DNA from 4 places in the Shewanella cyperi genome. Region 4 is predicted to be linked to each of the others. Evidence: predicted binding sites of a transcription regulator. Region 4 holds the regulator's gene; each other region holds the start of a gene.
What was found. Region 4 encodes LexA, which represses DNA repair genes until DNA is damaged. Its sites were predicted from a motif close to TACTGTATNNNNATACAGTA; they were not measured.
Positions count from the first base shown of each region.

Region 1: the regulator LexA is predicted to act here: its motif matches at 1,981-2,000, upstream of recA (recombinase RecA).
Region 2: the regulator LexA is predicted to act here: its motif matches at 2,034-2,053, upstream of JYB84_RS10960 (DNA topoisomerase III).
Region 3: the regulator LexA is predicted to act here: its motif matches at 2,501-2,520, upstream of recG (ATP-dependent DNA helicase RecG).

Region 1 covers NZ_CP071501.1:2,879,365-2,883,555, forward strand. The annotation lists gene JYB84_RS12595 (regulatory protein RecX) at 342-773, opposite strand; gene recA (recombinase RecA) at 785-1,873, opposite strand; gene mutS (DNA mismatch repair protein MutS) at 2,164-4,191, shown strand, end outside.
Region 2 covers NZ_CP071501.1:2,536,496-2,540,686, forward strand. The annotation lists gene JYB84_RS10960 (DNA topoisomerase III) at 1-2,022, opposite strand, end outside; gene purF (amidophosphoribosyltransferase) at 2,158-3,672, opposite strand; gene JYB84_RS10970 (CvpA family protein) at 3,711-4,191, opposite strand, start outside.
Region 3 covers NZ_CP071501.1:3,865,360-3,869,550, forward strand. The annotation lists gene JYB84_RS17135 (penicillin-binding protein 1A) at 1-2,381, shown strand, start outside; gene recG (ATP-dependent DNA helicase RecG) at 2,537-4,191, shown strand, end outside.
Region 4 covers NZ_CP071501.1:3,969,241-3,973,431, forward strand. The annotation lists gene plsB (glycerol-3-phosphate 1-O-acyltransferase PlsB) at 1-1,054, opposite strand, end outside; gene lexA (transcriptional repressor LexA) at 1,205-1,828, shown strand; gene JYB84_RS17640 (cell division inhibitor SulA) at 1,825-2,331, shown strand; partial or broken gene coxB (cytochrome c oxidase subunit II) at 2,720-3,829, shown strand; gene ctaD (cytochrome c oxidase subunit I) at 3,848-4,191, shown strand, end outside.

The sequences.
Region 1 (4,191 bases), 1.1 Mb from region 4:
CGGGCTGCCGACGAAAATTTGGGGGCCATTATAACCATAAGCAAAGCCAAGATGATAGCGCCCTACCGAGAAATCCAGCACCGGTGCAGGCCTTGAACTGCCTTGGATTTTTGACTTTACGTTGGGGATCAAGTGACGGCAAACAGGCATTTTCCCGTTCCGCTTTTGGGGGCCTGTATAGATCCCCTTAATCAGGTGTCCAATGGTATTAAACGGGAACAGGAAAAAGCATGGAATATGACTCGCCAACCTCATACTTAAATGAACAGTAATTATTGAAAGTACTGAAAAACAAAAAAGCCCCGACGCAGTCGGGGCTTTTGATTGTGTGGTCATAGCCATCATTCATAGGGGTCGAATTCCAGACCTTGGGCAACCTGATCGAAACCAAAGCCCTGTCCCAGCAGATAACGTACCCGTTTGGCCTTGTCCTTGGCGTCCGCTATGGGGGTAAGCCCAAACTTCTTGCGCGCCTTGGTGCGCGCCAGGGCAAACCAGTCCTGATCGCAACCATTCAGCGCGGTTTCCACGGACTCCCGCGACAGACCTTTTTGCAACAGGGCCTGGCGGATACGAGTCGGACCATGGCCCTTGGCAATGTGACTGCGGATAAGCTGCCCTGCATAGCGGCCATCATCCAGGTAACCGCGCAGCTCACATTCGGCGAGCACGGTTTCCACTTCCTGGAGCTCATGGCCCTTGGCCAGCAGCTTGGTTTTAAGCTCTTCCCGACCATGATCCCGCCGCGCCAGCAAGGTCAGCGCGGCTTGCATCAGTTCTGGGTTCAGAACACTTCCCCGGTTTCAAAGTCGACGTTTTCGCCACTGCTGTCACTGCTGCCTGAGCCAACACTGCTGCTGGCTGCACTGCTGCCATCGGCACGATGCAGCAACATCTCGCGCAGTGCCTTGTCGATTTCGGCGGCTATTTGTGGATTGTCAATCAGGAACTTACCGGCATTGGCGCGGCCCTGGCCAATCTTGTCGCCCTTGTAGCTGTACCAGGCACCGGACTTTTCAATCAGCTTGTGCAGCACGCCCAAATCCACCAATTCACCGGTGCGGTTGATACCCTGACCGTAAAGGATTTGGAAGTCGGCTTGCTTGAACGGTGCAGCAATCTTGTTCTTAACCACCTTAACGCGGGTTTCGTTACCCACCACCTCGTCGCCTTCCTTGATGGCGCCGGTGCGGCGGATATCCAGACGCACTGAGGCGTAGAACTTGAGCGCGTTACCACCTGTGGTGGTTTCAGGGTTGCCGAACATCACGCCAATCTTCATACGAATTTGGTTGATGAAGATAAGCAAGGTGTTGGATTGCTTGAGGTTACCCGCCAGCTTACGCATGGCTTGGCTCATCATACGCGCTGCCAGACCCATGTGGGAATCACCGATTTCGCCTTCGATTTCGGCCTTGGGAGTCAGGGCCGCAACCGAGTCAACGATGATCACATCCACGGCGCCACTGCGGGTCAGGGCATCACAGATTTCCAGCGCCTGTTCACCCGTATCCGGCTGAGAGCAGAGCAGATTGTCGATATCCACGCCCAGCTTCTTGGCATAGATGGGGTCCAATGCGTGTTCGGCGTCGATAAAGGCGCACACCTTGCCTTCACGCTGGGCAGCAGCAATCACTTCCAGTGTCAGAGTTGTTTTACCTGAAGATTCAGGACCATAGATCTCAACGATACGGCCCATTGGCAGACCACCGGCCCCCAGAGCCACGTCCAGAGACAGCGAACCTGTGGAGATGGTTTCCACATCCATGGAGCGGTCTTCACCCAGCTTCATGATGGAGCCCTTGCCAAACTGCTTCTCAATTTGGCCCAGAACTGCGGCTAACGCTTTCTCTTTGTTTGGATCTATCTTCATTCCTGTTCCCTCTTAAAGCAGCCCTGTGGCTGTCAATAAAGTCGCGATTATTCTGTTGGCGCAACCCCGAACGGCGTCGGCATGTTTGTACTTAACTGAGGCTAGTATACTGTACAATCATACAGTATCAAGCCCAGGTAAAATATTTTTTCCCTGTGCCCGCAGCCCCGGCCCTGGTGGCAATTTGCACCGACGCGGGGGCTTTTAGCGCTATGGGGCTCAATTTCAACGAAAACCTTGTTAGTATTGGCGCCACAGTTTTCAGCGCCACCCAGCAGATACGGCCGTCCATGAACAGCACAGATTTCGACGATTTGGAAAAACACACTCCCATGATGCGTCAGTACCTGACGATGAAGGCAGCCCATCCGGATATGCTGCTGTTTTACCGCATGGGTGATTTTTATGAACTCTTCTATGAGGATGCCAAACGCGCCTCGCAAATGCTGGGCATATCCCTCACAGCACGCGGCAAGAGCGGCGGCGATCCCATCCCCATGGCCGGTATCCCCTATCATGCGGTGGAAGGTTATCTGGCAAAGCTGGTGCAAATTGGCCAGTCGGTGGCCATCTGCGAACAGATAGGTGACCCTGCCACCAGCAAGGGGCCGGTGGAGCGCAAGGTGGTGCGGGTGGTCACGCCCGGCACCCTGACCGATGAAGCTCTGCTACAGGAGCGCCAGGACAACCTGCTGGCCGCCGTCTATCAGGGCAAGGTAGGTTTCGGCTATGCCACCCTGGATGTGGCCTCGGGCCGCTTTGTGGTGGCCGAACTCGACAGCCGTGAGGCCCTGGAGGCCGAGCTGCAACGCACCAGTCCCGCCGAACTCCTGTACAGCGAAGACTTCGGCGAGCTGGCACTGATTAACCATTTCAAGGGCAAACGGCGCCGTCCCGAATGGGAATTTGACTATGACACCTGCGTCAAATTGCTGCTGGAACAGTTTGGAACCCGTGACTTGCGCGGCTTTGGTATTACAGATGCACGCCTGTCGCTGCAGGCGGCCGGCTGCCTGATGCAATATGTACGCGATACTCAGCGCACCGCCCTGCCCCACATCAATTCCATAGTGCGCTTCAACCAGAGCGACGCCATAGTGCTGGACGCGGCGACCCGCCGCAATCTGGAACTGACGCAGAACCTCTCCGGTGGTCGCGACAGCACCCTGGCGAGCGTGCTCGACAATACCGCCACCGCCATGGGCAGTCGCATGTTGCAGCGCTGGATCCATCAGCCACTGCGCAACAGAAAGCAAATTGAATCCCGTCAGGGCGCCGTGAGCGAACTCTTGGACACTCAAGGCTTTGAAGCACTCAGCCACACGCTGCGGAACTTAGGGGATATTGAGCGGATCCTCGCCCGTCTGGCGCTTAGAAGCGCCAGACCCAGGGACTTTGCCCGGTTGCGGGATGCCCTGGGATTATTGCCAGAACTCAAACAACATCTCGAAGCAAGCCAAAGTCAGCACCTGCAACAACTGGCACTGCTGCTGGGGGAGTTCCCGGCGGAGCAGGATTTGCTGGAGCGTGCCATAGTTGACAACCCGCCCATGCTTATCCGCGATGGCGGCGTGATCCGCCCTGGCTACAACGCCGAACTCGACGAGTGGCGCGGTCTCAGCGAAGGGGCAACCGACTATTTGCAGCAACTGGAGATCCGCGAGAAGGAACGCTCCGGCATAGCCACCCTCAAGGTGGGCTACAACCGGGTCCATGGTTATTACATCGAAGTCAGCCGCGCCCAATCGGCGCTGGTGCCCTTGTCATACCAAAGACGCCAAACCCTGAAGAACACAGAGCGCTATATCACCCCCGAGCTCAAGGAATACGAGGAAAAGGTTTTGTCCAGCCAGGGCAAGGCGCTGGCGCTGGAAAAACAGCTGTGGGATGAACTGTTCGATCTGGTGCTGCCAAGGCTGCACGATCTGCAGGCTTTCGCCCGCGCCGCAGCGGAACTGGACGTGCTGGCCAACTTCGCCGAGCGTGCCGAAACCCTTGGCTATCAATGCCCGGAACTGAGCGACAGAATCGGGATTTTGATCGAGGCCGGCCGCCATCCCGTAGTGGAGCGGGTCAACCAGACGCCCTTTATTCCCAACCCGGTGGAGCTCTCGAGCGAGCGGCGCATGTTGGTGGTGACCGGCCCCAACATGGGCGGTAAGTCCACCTACATGCGTCAGGTGGCACTGATCACCCTGATGGCCCACATAGGCTGCTTTGTGCCGGCACAGCGAGCCGTTATTGGCCCGGTGGACAGGATCTTCACCCGCATCGGCGCCAGCGATGATCTGGCCTCGGGCCGCTCCACCTTTATGGTG
Region 2 (4,191 bases), 1.4 Mb from region 4:
CCTTGTGCTGCTGCCTGCTGTAGCGCCTGTCTTGGGTTTGGCACTATTACCTTTCGCAGTGGTTCCTTTGCGAGAATAGCTTTTAGAAGAGTTGCTTTTAGAAGAATTGCCTTTGGATGAATAGCCTTTGCGTCCAGCCCGGCCCTTTTTCCAGGCGGGTTTGGCGCTCACGCCGGCAAGCGCCGTCGGCACACTGGCGGCCGCCTCGGCAATCAGCCCCTGCAACTGCTCGGTCAAAGGTGCCATAAAGGCCTGATAGGCCAGTTCCCTGTGGCTGATGCCATTGAGCCGGCTTTCCCACAGCGCCGTCATATCGGCCGTGGTGGCCACCTCGGGCAGACTGGCGATAAGCCCCTTGCCGGCGTCGGTGGCCAATATCTGCTTACCCTGACGCACCAGAAAGCCCCGCTTGAACAGCAATTCGATAATCCCCGCCCGGGTCGCCTCTGTGCCCAGACCATCTGTTTCTTTGAGGATTTTCTTGATGTCGGCCGATTGCACATAGCGGGCTATGCCCGTCATGGCCGCCAGCAGTGTAGCATCGGTAAAATGCTTGGGGGGCTGAGTTTGCTTGCTGAGCAGTTCACCGCGCTCACAGTGCAGCGGTTCATTGGCATTGAGGGCCGGCAGATTTGACTGTCCCTCATCCTCTTCCAGCTGCTGGCCGAAGAGCGGCTTCCAACCGGGGCGGGTTATCCGTTTGGCCTTGCAGCCAAAGCGGCCACCGGCGATTTGCAGCAGCACCTCGGTCTCATCATATTCATGGTGGGGATAAAACTGTGCCAGGTACTGGCGGGCAATCTGGAGGTACAGTTGCCGCTCCCTGAGCGCCAGACTTCCCAGGTTGGCAACCTTCTCTGTCGGCACTATAGCATGGTGGGCATCGACCTTGCTATCGTCCCAGGCCTTGGACACCCGCTTGGGATCCGGCGCATCCAAACCCGCAGTCAGCTCGGCGGCGCCCTGGGCTATCGCAGCCAAGGTGGTCGGCACCTGTGCCAGCTGCGCCTTCGGCAGATGGCGACTGTCCGAGCGCGGATAGGTGATAAGTTTGTGCTTTTCATAGAGGGCCTGGGCGGTATCCAGCACCTCCTTGGCACTCATACCAAAACGTTTGCCGCAATCAATCTGCAGTGCCGACAAACTGTAGGGCAAGGGCGGCGCCTGTCTTTTGGGCTTGGTTTCCAGAGTTAACAACTGCGCCGGCTGATTGCCTATGCTGTCCACCACCTTTTGCGCCAGGCGCTGGGACAAGACCCGTCCTTCCTCATCCATGTAAGGCTGACAGGCGTCACTCGGTTGCCACTTGGCACAAAAGCGCTCGCCCCGGGTGGTGATGATATGGGCCATTACCTCGTAATAATCCCTGGGCAGGAAATTGGCTATCTCGGCATCGCGGCGCACCACCAGTCCCAGCAGAGGTGTCTGCACCCGGCCCACGGACAATACCCCCTGATAGCCCACCTTGCGCCCGGCCAGGGTATAGGCCCGGGTCATGTTCATGCCATAGAGCCAGTCGGCGCGACTGCGCGCCAGGGCCGAGGTGGCGAGCGGCACAAATTCCTTGTTGGACCTTTGCTGCGCCAGGGCCCGTTTCACCGCTTCGGGGTTGAGATCGCTGATCAGCAGCCTGCGGGTGTTGGCGAGCCTCGCCGCATCAACTCCGGCGAAGGACAGCACCTCGTCCACCAACAACTGCCCTTCCCGGTCGGGATCGCCGGCATGCACTATGGTGCTTGCCTGTTTCAGCAGGCGCTTGACCACGGCCAATTGCCCCTTGGCACTGGCTTTGGGCACCAGTTGCCAGCGCTCGGGCACTATGGGCAAGTGCTCAAACTGCCAGGATTTGAAGGCGGGATCGTAGGCATCGGGCTCGGCCTGCTCCAGCAGGTGGCCTATGCACCAGGTGACGCAATCGCCGTTACCGAGCTGGATATAGCCGTCACCCTTGGTGTGTGGCCTGGGCAACACATCGGCAATGGCCCGCCCCAGGCTGGGCTTCTCGGCAATATAGAGGATCATGGCGTTTAAAATACTGGATGAATTTACAGTAAAATGTAAACCAGCTGCGCTGACAAGGCAAGTTGGCCCCAGGGATCCGGCCGCAAAAACAACAACGCCGGTCACTTGGACCGGCGTTGCTCAAGCCAACATCTATCAGGGATGGCAGACGTTGTGCAGCTCAAGGTTGGTGCCAATATCCTTGTTGCGATTGGCCTTGGCGTCATCGTTGCGCAGCTGGGTCAAATGATCCAGGTAGGCCTGATCCACATCGTTGGTGATGTAGTGACCATCGAATACCGAGGTCTCAAAGCGCTTGATCTCCGGATTCTCCATACGTACGGCTTCCACCAGATCGCTCAGATTCTGGAAAATGATGCCATCGGCACCAATAAGCTTGGCAATCTCATCGGCATCACGACCATGAGCTATCAGCTCGTTGGAAGTGGGCATATCGATACCGTACACGTTCGGGAAACGGATTTCCGGGGCCGCAGAGGCAAAGTACACCTTCTTGGCGCCGGCTTCACGGGCCATTTCGATAATCTGCTCTGAGGTGGTACCGCGCACTATGGAGTCATCCACCAGCAGCACATTCTTGCCCTTGAATTCGGCGTTGATGGCATTGAGCTTGCGGCGCACCGACTTCTTGCGCTCCTGCTGACCGGGCATGATAAAGGTCCGGCCAATATAGCGGTTCTTCACGAAACCCTGGCGATATGGCAGATCCATGCAACGGGCGATTTCCAGTGCGATATCACAGGAAGTTTCGGGAATAGGGATCACCACGTCAATGTCATGGTCATACCATTCTTTCTTGATCTTCTCACCCAGCTTGGCGCCCATGTTGACCCGGCTGGCATACACAGACACCTTGTCTATGGTGGAGTCCGGACGGGCAAAATATACGAATTCGAAGATACAGGGTGAGTAGCTCGGCGTCGCGGCGCACTGGCGGGTAAACAACTGACCATCGAGGGTGATGTACACGGCCTCACCGGGGGCCACATCGCGCATCACCTCAAAGCCGACCGCGTCCAGGGCAACACTTTCGGAAGCCACCATGTACTCGGTACCTTTGGCAGTTTCGTGCTTGCCGAGCACCAGAGGGCGAATACCGTAAGGATCGCGGAAAGCCACCAGGCCTTCACCCACTATCATGGCCACCACGGCATAGGCGCCGCGGGTCTGGGCATGCACCTTGGTAACGGCCTCGAACACCTGCTCGCTTGAGAGGTGCTGGGTCTGCAACTGTTGCAGTTCATCGGCCAGCAGGTTCAACAACACTTCGGAATCCGAGGTGGTGTTTACGTGACGGCGTTGCTGCTTCAGACGTTCGGCCAACTCCAGGGTATTGGTCAGGTTACCGTTATGGGCCAGTGATATACCGTAGGGGGAGTTGACGTAGAAGGGCTGGGCTTCGGAGGCACTGGAGCTGCCGGCGGTAGGGTAACGCACATGGCCGATGCCGGCGTTACCCTGGAGACGTTGCATATGCTTGGGCTCGAACACATCGCGTACCAGGCCGTTGGCCTTGCGCAATCTGAAGGCGCCACCATCAACAGTGACTATGCCGGCCGCGTCTTGACCTCTGTGCTGAAGCACGGTCAAGGCATCATAGATGGTTTGGTTAACCGCTGAATGGCCAACAATTCCGACGATACCACACATGTGAGAGTTTCCTCGTATTTAAGATGTGATTGTATTTTTTATATTTTGGGTACAAAGCTAGAGGTATTTTCCAGGTAATGGAAAAACCACTGGATGACCACCCCAAACTCGGGGACCAAACGCGATGCCTTCCACCATGGGGTATTGGGCGCGCCGGTAAAGGCATCCAGGAAAAACAGCATGGCGCTGACGATCAATGCGCCGCGCAGGGCACCGAAGCACAGGCCAAGCAGCCTGTCGGTACCCGATAATCCGGTTTTGGCCACCAATTGGCCAAGCAAGTAATTGATGAGCGCGCCGAGGATGAGGGTGGTGACAAAGAGTATGGCAATGGCAATGCCATTGCGCAGCATTTCGTCGGCGACTTGGGTCAGTTGCTGTGCGAGATCCAGGTAAAACTGGCTGGCAATGAAAAAGGCCGCAAACCATACCACCAGAGACATGGCTTCTTTGGCAAAACCGCGGATCAGACTGATTAAGGTCGACAATCCGATGACAAAAATGATGGCGTAGTCAATC
Region 3 (4,191 bases), 100 kb from region 4:
AAACACCGCTGAAAATATACAGCAGTGATGGCAAGCTCATTTCCCAATTCGGCGAAAAACGCCGCATTCCTCTCAAATTGGATGAAGTTCCCAAGCCCCTGCTGCAGGCCTTTTTGGCCACCGAGGATGCCCGTTTCTATGAACACAGCGGTATCGATCCTGTCGGTGTGGTCAGGGCCGCTCTGGTCATGTTGGCTACCGGAGAAAAAAAACAAGGCGCCAGTACCATTACCATGCAGGTTGCTCGCAACTTCTTTCTCACCAGAGATAAAACTATCATACGGAAAGTGAAAGAGATTTTTATTTCTTTCCATATTGAGGAGCTTCTCACAAAGGATGAGATCCTCGAACTCTATGTAAATCGTATCTATCTGGGCCAGCGGGCCTATGGTGTAGGTGCAGCGGCACAGGTGTACTTTGGAAAAGAGGTGAAAGACCTCACCCTTGGCGAAATGGCCATGATTGCCGGCCTCCCCAAAGCACCTTCAACACTCAATCCCGTGACCGCACCCGATCGCGCTCTGGCGCGCCGCAATGTGGTCTTGATGCGTATGAATGAAGTGGGTTACATCAGCGCCAGCGAGTATCAGGAGGCACTGGCCGAACCTCTGGTCGCCAAATACCACGGCGCAGAAATTGACCTGTACGCCCCGTATATTTCAGAAATGGCTCGCGATTACCTGGTCCAAAAATTTGGAGAGGAAGAAGCCTACACAGGTGGCTACAGCATTTACACCACCATTTCCTCAGACCTGCAGCTTAAGGCGCAGCAAGCACTGCGCAATAACGTGTATGCCTACGACGAACGCCATGGTTATCGGGGCGCAGCAGAGCGCTTGTGGCAGGATACCCCACCTGTCGATGCGGAAATTATCAAGGCACTCAAACGCACTGTAGCCGTTCAGGAATTGCAGCCGGCCGCGGTACTGAGTGTGGCAGAACAGGCGGCGGAGGTGTTGCTGGGCACCGGAGAGCGACTGACCTTGAATTGGGATGGCATCAAATGGGCCCGCCGCTTTATCAGCGACAAACGTCAGGGAGCCGCTCCCACCAAGGCCGCTGATGTGCTCAATCCCGGCGAACGTATTTGGGTCCGCCATAATGGCGAGCAATGGCAACTTTCCCAGGTGCCGGAAGTCTCCAGTGCCACAGTCACCCTGGATCCTCAAAATGGTGCTATTTTGGCCTTGGTGGGCGGTTTCAGCTTCTCCCAGAGCCAGTACAACAGGGTCACTCAGGCCAAACGCCAACTGGGCTCCAATATCAAACCCTTTATCTATGCGGCAGCGCTGGAAAAAGACTTTACCCTGGCAACCCTGATCAACAACGCCCCCATTAACAAACCCGATATCCGTCAGGGAACCGTGTGGCGCCCCAAAAACTCACCGGATATCTATGGCGGGCCAACCCGTCTTAGAGTGGGCCTGGCTCAGTCCATCAACGTGATGTCGGTGCGGGCCATGCGCCATATTGGGATAGATGAGACCATAGCGACCCTGACCCGTTTTGGCTTTGATCCTGCCGATCTGCCCCATAACGAATCTCTGGCCCTGGGTTCACCCTCGGTCACCCCGCTGCAGGTTGTCACCGCTTTCGCCAGTTTTGCCAATGGCGGCTTCCTGCTGGAGCCCTATTTTATCGATCGCATTGAGTATGCCGATGGCACGCTGGCGGAAAAGGCCAATCCGGCGTTGGCATGCGAGCCGCCACCACGCGACGAGCAGGCAATGCAATCCATGATCGATGCGCTGCAGCAGGAAACGGGCACGTCACAGGCGCCATGCGGTGGCACGGATGCCCGTTATGCCGCACGGGTTATTTCCAAGCAAACCGCATTTTTGATAGGTGATGCACTCAAGAGCGTGATTTGGGGTGGCGGTGACTGGAGCCAGGGCACAGGTTGGAACGGTACGGCCTGGCGGGCGGCAAGGCTGATAAAACGTCACGATATTGCCGGTAAGACAGGTACCACCAACGAATCCCGCGACACCTGGTTCAGTGGATTCAACCCCAAGTTGGTCAGCACCTTCTGGGTTGGGTTTGATGATCACAGCCGCGAACTCGGTCGTACCGCCTGGAACGCCAATGGCGCCAAGGATCAGATTTCAGGCGCCGAAGCCGGTGCGAAAACGGCCGGTCCGGGCTGGAACGAGTTCATGCTGCACGCATTAGAGGGAACGGAAGAAATAGCTATAGTGCCGCCCGAAGGGATAGTGTCGGCGCGCATAGACCTGGCCAGTGGCAAACTGAGTCGCAAAACAGACCAAACCAGCGACTTTGAATATTTCCGCGCCGGCACTGAGCCGACCGAGTATGCCACCGAAACCCAGGACAGCAGCACTATCTTCACCGACTCGCCGCCGGAAGAATTATTCCAATAGCGTATTTGAAGGGGCCGTAAGGCCCCTTTCATATATGGCACACAGCCCATGGCAGGCGAGCAAACCGACAAGCCCAGCGGTTACAAGCCTTGGTTGCTCAGTCGTTATTCTCTGTTAGTATATGTATAAATTCACAGTAATTCGGTGCAAACCGCGTGCAGAGACTGGATCTTGTCCCAATTACCGAGCTCAAGGGCGTTGCCGCCCGGGTTGCGGAAAAACTGGCCAAACTGGGGGTACATACCGTCCAGGATCTGTTGTTTCATTTGCCGCTGCGCTATGAAGATCGCACCCGCATTTATCCCATCGCAGGATTGACCCCCGGCAGTTACGCCACGGTTGAGGCCGAAGTTGTATCGGCCCAGATAGTCAATGGTCGCAAGCGCATGCTGACCTGCAACGTCCGCGACAACAGCGGCGGTCTGACCCTGAGATTCTTTAATTTCTCCATGGCGCAAAAAAACGGCCTGCAACCCGGATTGACCATCAGGGCGTATGGCGAGATCCGCCGTGGCCAGACCCAGTTGGAAATCATTCATCCGGAATACAAGCTGACCGCCCCGGGTGAAGCCCCGGCCCTGAGTGAAACCCTGACTCCCATCTATCCCACCACAGAGGGATTAAAGCAGGCCAGCTGGCTCCGGCTGACGGAGCAGGCTTTGGAAATGCTGGAAGAAGGAGGATTGCAGGAGCTGCTGCCCACGACGCTGCAACCCAATCAATTGAGCCTGGCGCAGGCGGTGCGAATTCTTCACCGCCCCCCAACCGATGCCGATCCCCTGGCCTTTGAACTGGGGCAACACCCGGCACAACAAAGATTGGTACAGGAAGAGCTGCTGGCACACAACCTCAGCATGCTTAAACTGCGGCAACGCAGTAATCAGGATAGCGCCATCCAAATGCACAGCACTGGGCAGCTGATCCCCGATTTTCTTGCCGCCCTGCCCTTCAGCCCCACGGGGGCGCAGCAGAGGGTGGTCACGGATATTCACAAAGATCTGGCCAAGCCCACTCCCATGATGCGCCTGGTTCAGGGTGATGTTGGCTCAGGCAAGACCCTGGTGGCCGCCCTGGCAGCACTCGCGGCCATAGAAAATGGCTATCAGGTCGCCATGATGGCCCCCACAGAGCTGCTGGCGGAGCAACACGCGGCCAATTTCGAGCGCTGGTTCAGCCCGCTGGGCCTCAAGGTCGGTTGGCTCGCCGGCAAACTCAAGGGCAAGGCCAGGCAACAATCCCTGGCCGACATCGAGTCCGGCGCCGCGCAGATGGTCATAGGCACCCACGCCATTTTCCAGGAACAGGTGAATTTCAAACAGCTGGCCCTGGTGATTATCGACGAGCAGCACAGGTTCGGCGTCCACCAGCGGCTGGGACTGAGAGAGAAAGGCATGGGCCAGGGCTATCATCCTCATCAATTGATCATGACGGCCACGCCGATTCCCAGAACCCTGGCCATGACGGCCTATGCGGACCTGGATACCTCGGTAATAGACGAATTGCCGCCGGGAAGGACACCCATTACCACGGTCGCCATTCCCGATGGACGCCGCCAGGACATCATAGAGCGGGTGCGGCAGGCGGCATTGCAGGACAAACGCCAGGCTTATTGGGTCTGCACCCTGATAGAAGAGTCCGAGGTGCTGGAGTGCCAGGCGGCCGAAGATACCGCCAACGAGCTGAGCGCCGCCTTGCCGGAACTCAGGGTCGGCCTGGTACATGGAAGGATGAAGGCGGCGGACAAGCAGGAAATCATGGCGGCCTTCAAAGCCGGCACCCTGGATCTGCTGGTGGCGACCACGGTGATAGA
Region 4 (4,191 bases):
CGCCGCCGCGACGGAACAAAGGTCCCGCCGGCCAGAAGTTGAGGTTAATGCCCGCCGCGATATGAGGCGGTACCATGCCCTGGTAATAAAGAATGTAAGACAGCAGCAGGTAATCCATGTGACTGCGATGACAGGGCACATAGACAATTTCATGGCCATCATGGTGCAGCTGACGCACCTGCTCGGCACCGCGGATATTGATACCGCTGTAGAGCTTGTTCCACAGCCAGGTCAGCATACGCTCAGCCACCCGCACCAGGCTGTCCGAATAGTCGGCCGCTATCTCGTCGAGATAACCTATAGCCGTTTCGCGGGCCTTGGCCTCGGAAACCTTCTTGGCAGCCGCTTCTTCGGCAATGGCCTTTTTCAGGTTATCGGACTGCAACAGCGCATGGAACATGGCCTGACGATTAGGCAACGCCGGACCTGTCATCACCTTGCGCTGACGGCGGAAATGCACCCTGGCCACCCGGGCCAGTTTCTGGGCAATGCGTTTGTCGGTGCCGTGTTCATCGGCCATATAACGCAGGGAAACCGCATTGGAAAATTGCACGAAGTTGTGACGACCGAGGAACAATATCATCAGGCACTTGCGCAACCAGGTGGGATTTTCCCGCTCCAGCAATGCCGCGCGCATGCTGTCATCTTCCTTGCCCGGAGTCCGGCCCCAATAAAGGCTCACCGGGACCAGCTGGATATCCAGCTCCGGCTTTTGCTTATGGACAGACAGTAACTGCATAAAAGCATTGAGGAAGGGTTCATTGCCCTGACGCTGCCCAAACAGGGGTTTTGCCCCCTCAAGGCAAACCACCCTCGGACTGCTCAAACCATTCACGTGCAGGGGCTCATAGGGGCTTGGCAAGCCAAACTTGGCGGTGACTTCACTCAGGGCGGCAATATCACTTACCGATTCGGTTTTCATGACGTAAACCAGGGGGCGTGCCGCATCAAGATTAAGATCGGCAAAAGGCTCCTGGGGCACCACTATGGTGTGCACCAGTTTTTTCTGGATCCAGCGGAGGGTTCTATACCACAGCGAGTCTTGGGTTGACATTCTTCTTCAGCAATCTTGGCCACTTCGTTAGCCGCATAGAATATCAGACCACACAGTCACAGTGCCAATAATCTAAACACTGGTTAATACTTGCGCTGTTTAAAATACTGTATATACTAACAGTAACTGTATAGAAAAACAGGAATGAGTATGAGACCGCTGACACCGCGCCAGGCTGAAATACTGGACCTGATCAAACGCAATATCGCCGATACCGGTATGCCGCCAACCCGTGCCGAAATTGCCACACGTTTGGGCTTCAAAAGTGCCAATGCCGCCGAAGAACATCTCAAGGCACTGGCCAAGAAGGGCTGTATTGAAATTATGCCCGGCACCTCCCGCGGTATTCGTCTTGCGGGCGACGAACATGAAGACGCTGAGCATCAGGGATTGCCGCTGATAGGTCAGGTGGCGGCCGGTGAGCCTATTTTGGCCCAGGAACACGTGGAGCAGTATTACCAGGTGGATCCAGCCATGTTCCGCCCCCAGGCCGACTTTTTACTGCGGGTTCGGGGCGACAGTATGAAGGACATAGGCATACTCGAAGGCGATCTGTTGGCGGTACACAAGATGCAGCAGCCGCGCAACGGTCAGGTGGTGGTCGCCCGGGTTGAAGATGATGTGACGGTCAAACGCTTCGAACGCAAGGGCAATGTGGTTTACCTGCATGCCGAAAACGAAGCCTACGCCCCGATAAAGGTGGATCTCAGCTGCCAAAGTCTGACCATTGAAGGTCTGGCGGTCGGTGTCATCCGTAATGGAGACTGGTTATGAACAAGCTGCTCGGTAATGCTCCCCGCCATCCCGGCCTGTGGCGCGACCTGCCCGCTGACAATGCCGGCGCCAATACGGAAGTCAGCATGCTGACCACCAGCGATCAGGGCCGTAACGAACTAAAGCACTTGTGCCCCCAATTGGCGCAGCTGAGTCATCAGGGTCGTTGGATAGTGCTGATCAGTCCGCCCAATATAGGCTACAAAGACCTCCTGGCCCAGGCCGGCGTGCGTATGGACAGAGTCTTACTGGTGCATGCCAAGGATGAAGTGGAAACCCTGTGGGCCATGGAAAAAGCGCTGACCAGTGGCACTTCCAGTGCGGTACTTTGCTGGAGCAGCAGCCTGGACCCCAGAGATGAACGCCGCTTACAGCTGGTTGCCAAGAGTGCGGTTGCCATGGGTGTCATATTTCAGGATGTAAATGCTCACTCTCATGGAAATCCTTGTCACCAAGCCGCTATTCCCATGACCCTTTCCAACCAGTTTCAACCGCTGCACTGATCCCCTTCCATCCCCTTGAGCCCCAGTGGGGCTCTTTTTTTCAATAATTTTTTCAGTTAATTAGAAAAGAAAGTGATCTTGATCAATATTTAAACTGCAAGTAATGTAGTTCAGGGTAACAACGATAGTTTGTTATATCCGGGATAGATTATGTCGTCGCAGTGAGCCCTGTTTAACCACGGCCCTCTGTGTATCAGACCGATATATTCAGCTGTAGGTGCAGGCGTGGTTAGCAAGGCAGTAGGCTACAGATAGAACAAGATAAACCGCCAACGCACTTTGAAGTCATCGTTGCTTTTTTGGGAACCGAAGAGTTTGCATAGAGCAGAGACTTACTGTGTGACTCTTCTTTGTAGTTGCGATTCGCAATTGACAGAGGAGACGTCTTGTGAAGCGATTGTTGTATTGTGTTCTGGTGCTGATGGCACCGCAATTGGCAGCGGCAGACATGTCGCTGAATATGACCCAGGGGGTGACAGAAATCAGTGGCAGGGTATATCACCTGCACATGACGATTCTGTACATCTGCTGCGCCATCGGGGTGGTGGTATTTGGCGCTATGATTTACGCCATGATCAACCACCGAAAGTCGAAGGGCGCCGTGGCGGCTCAGTTTCATGAGAGCACCAAGGTAGAAATAGCCTGGACGGTTATCCCTTTCATTATCCTTATCTCCATGGCCATACCGGCCACCAAAACCCTGATCGCCATGGAAGACCCTTCCAATGCAGATCTGACGGTGCAAGTCACAGGATCTCAATGGAAATGGCATTACAGCTATTTCGATCAGGACATCGCTTTTTACAGCATCTTGTCCACGCCGATGGAGCAGATCGAAGGTAACGAGGCCAAAGGCGAAAACTACTTACTGGAAGTAGACAAGCCGCTGGTCTTGCCTGCCAATCGCAAGATACGTTTCCTGATGACCTCAGATGACGTTATCCACTCCTGGTGGGTGCCTGCCTTTGCGGTGAAGAAGGACGCCAACCCGGGTTTCATCAACGAGGCCTGGACCCGTATCGACAAACCCGGCATCTACCGGGGCCAATGCGCTGAGTTATGCGGCAAGCAGCATGGCTTTATGCCCATAGTGGTGGAAGTCTTGCCCGAAGCCCAGTTTGATGACTGGCTCGTGGCCCAGAAAGCCTCTGCTCAACAGGCAGCGGCGGAAGCCCAAGCCTCGCTGACACAAACCCTGTCGATGGATGACCTCATGGCTCAGGGTGAACAAATTTACATGGCCCGTTGTGCTGCCTGTCACCAACCCAATGGTGCAGGTTTGGCGGGCGTATTCCCCGCGCTTAATGGCAGCCCCATAGCCACCGGCCCTGTCGCCAATCACCTGGAAATTGTGATTAACGGCAAGACGGGTACGGCTATGCAAGCCTTTGGCAAACAGCTCACCGCTCAGGAAATTGCCGCGGTTATCACTTATGAGCGTAATGCCTGGGATAACCACACGGGTGACACGGTGCAGGCCGCCGACGTCAACAACCATGGGCAGTAGGGGGAATACATGAATTCAATTAGCCGCGAACTTACCTCAGGGCTCAACGAAGTGACGCAGGATCATGAGCACGATACCCATGAACATCATGGCCCCGCCACCGGCATACGCCGCTGGCTTTATACCACCAACCACAAGGACATAGGCACGCTTTACCTTTGGTTCAGCTTCATCATGTTCCTGGTGGGTGGTGCCATGGCCATGGTCATCCGTGCCGAATTGTTCCAGCCCGGTCTGCAGTTGGTCGAGCCGAACTTCTTTAATCAGATGACCACAGTCCATGGATTGGTCATGGTGTTCGGTGCAGTTATGCCCGCCTTTACAGGGTTGGCTAACTGGCTGATCCCCATGAT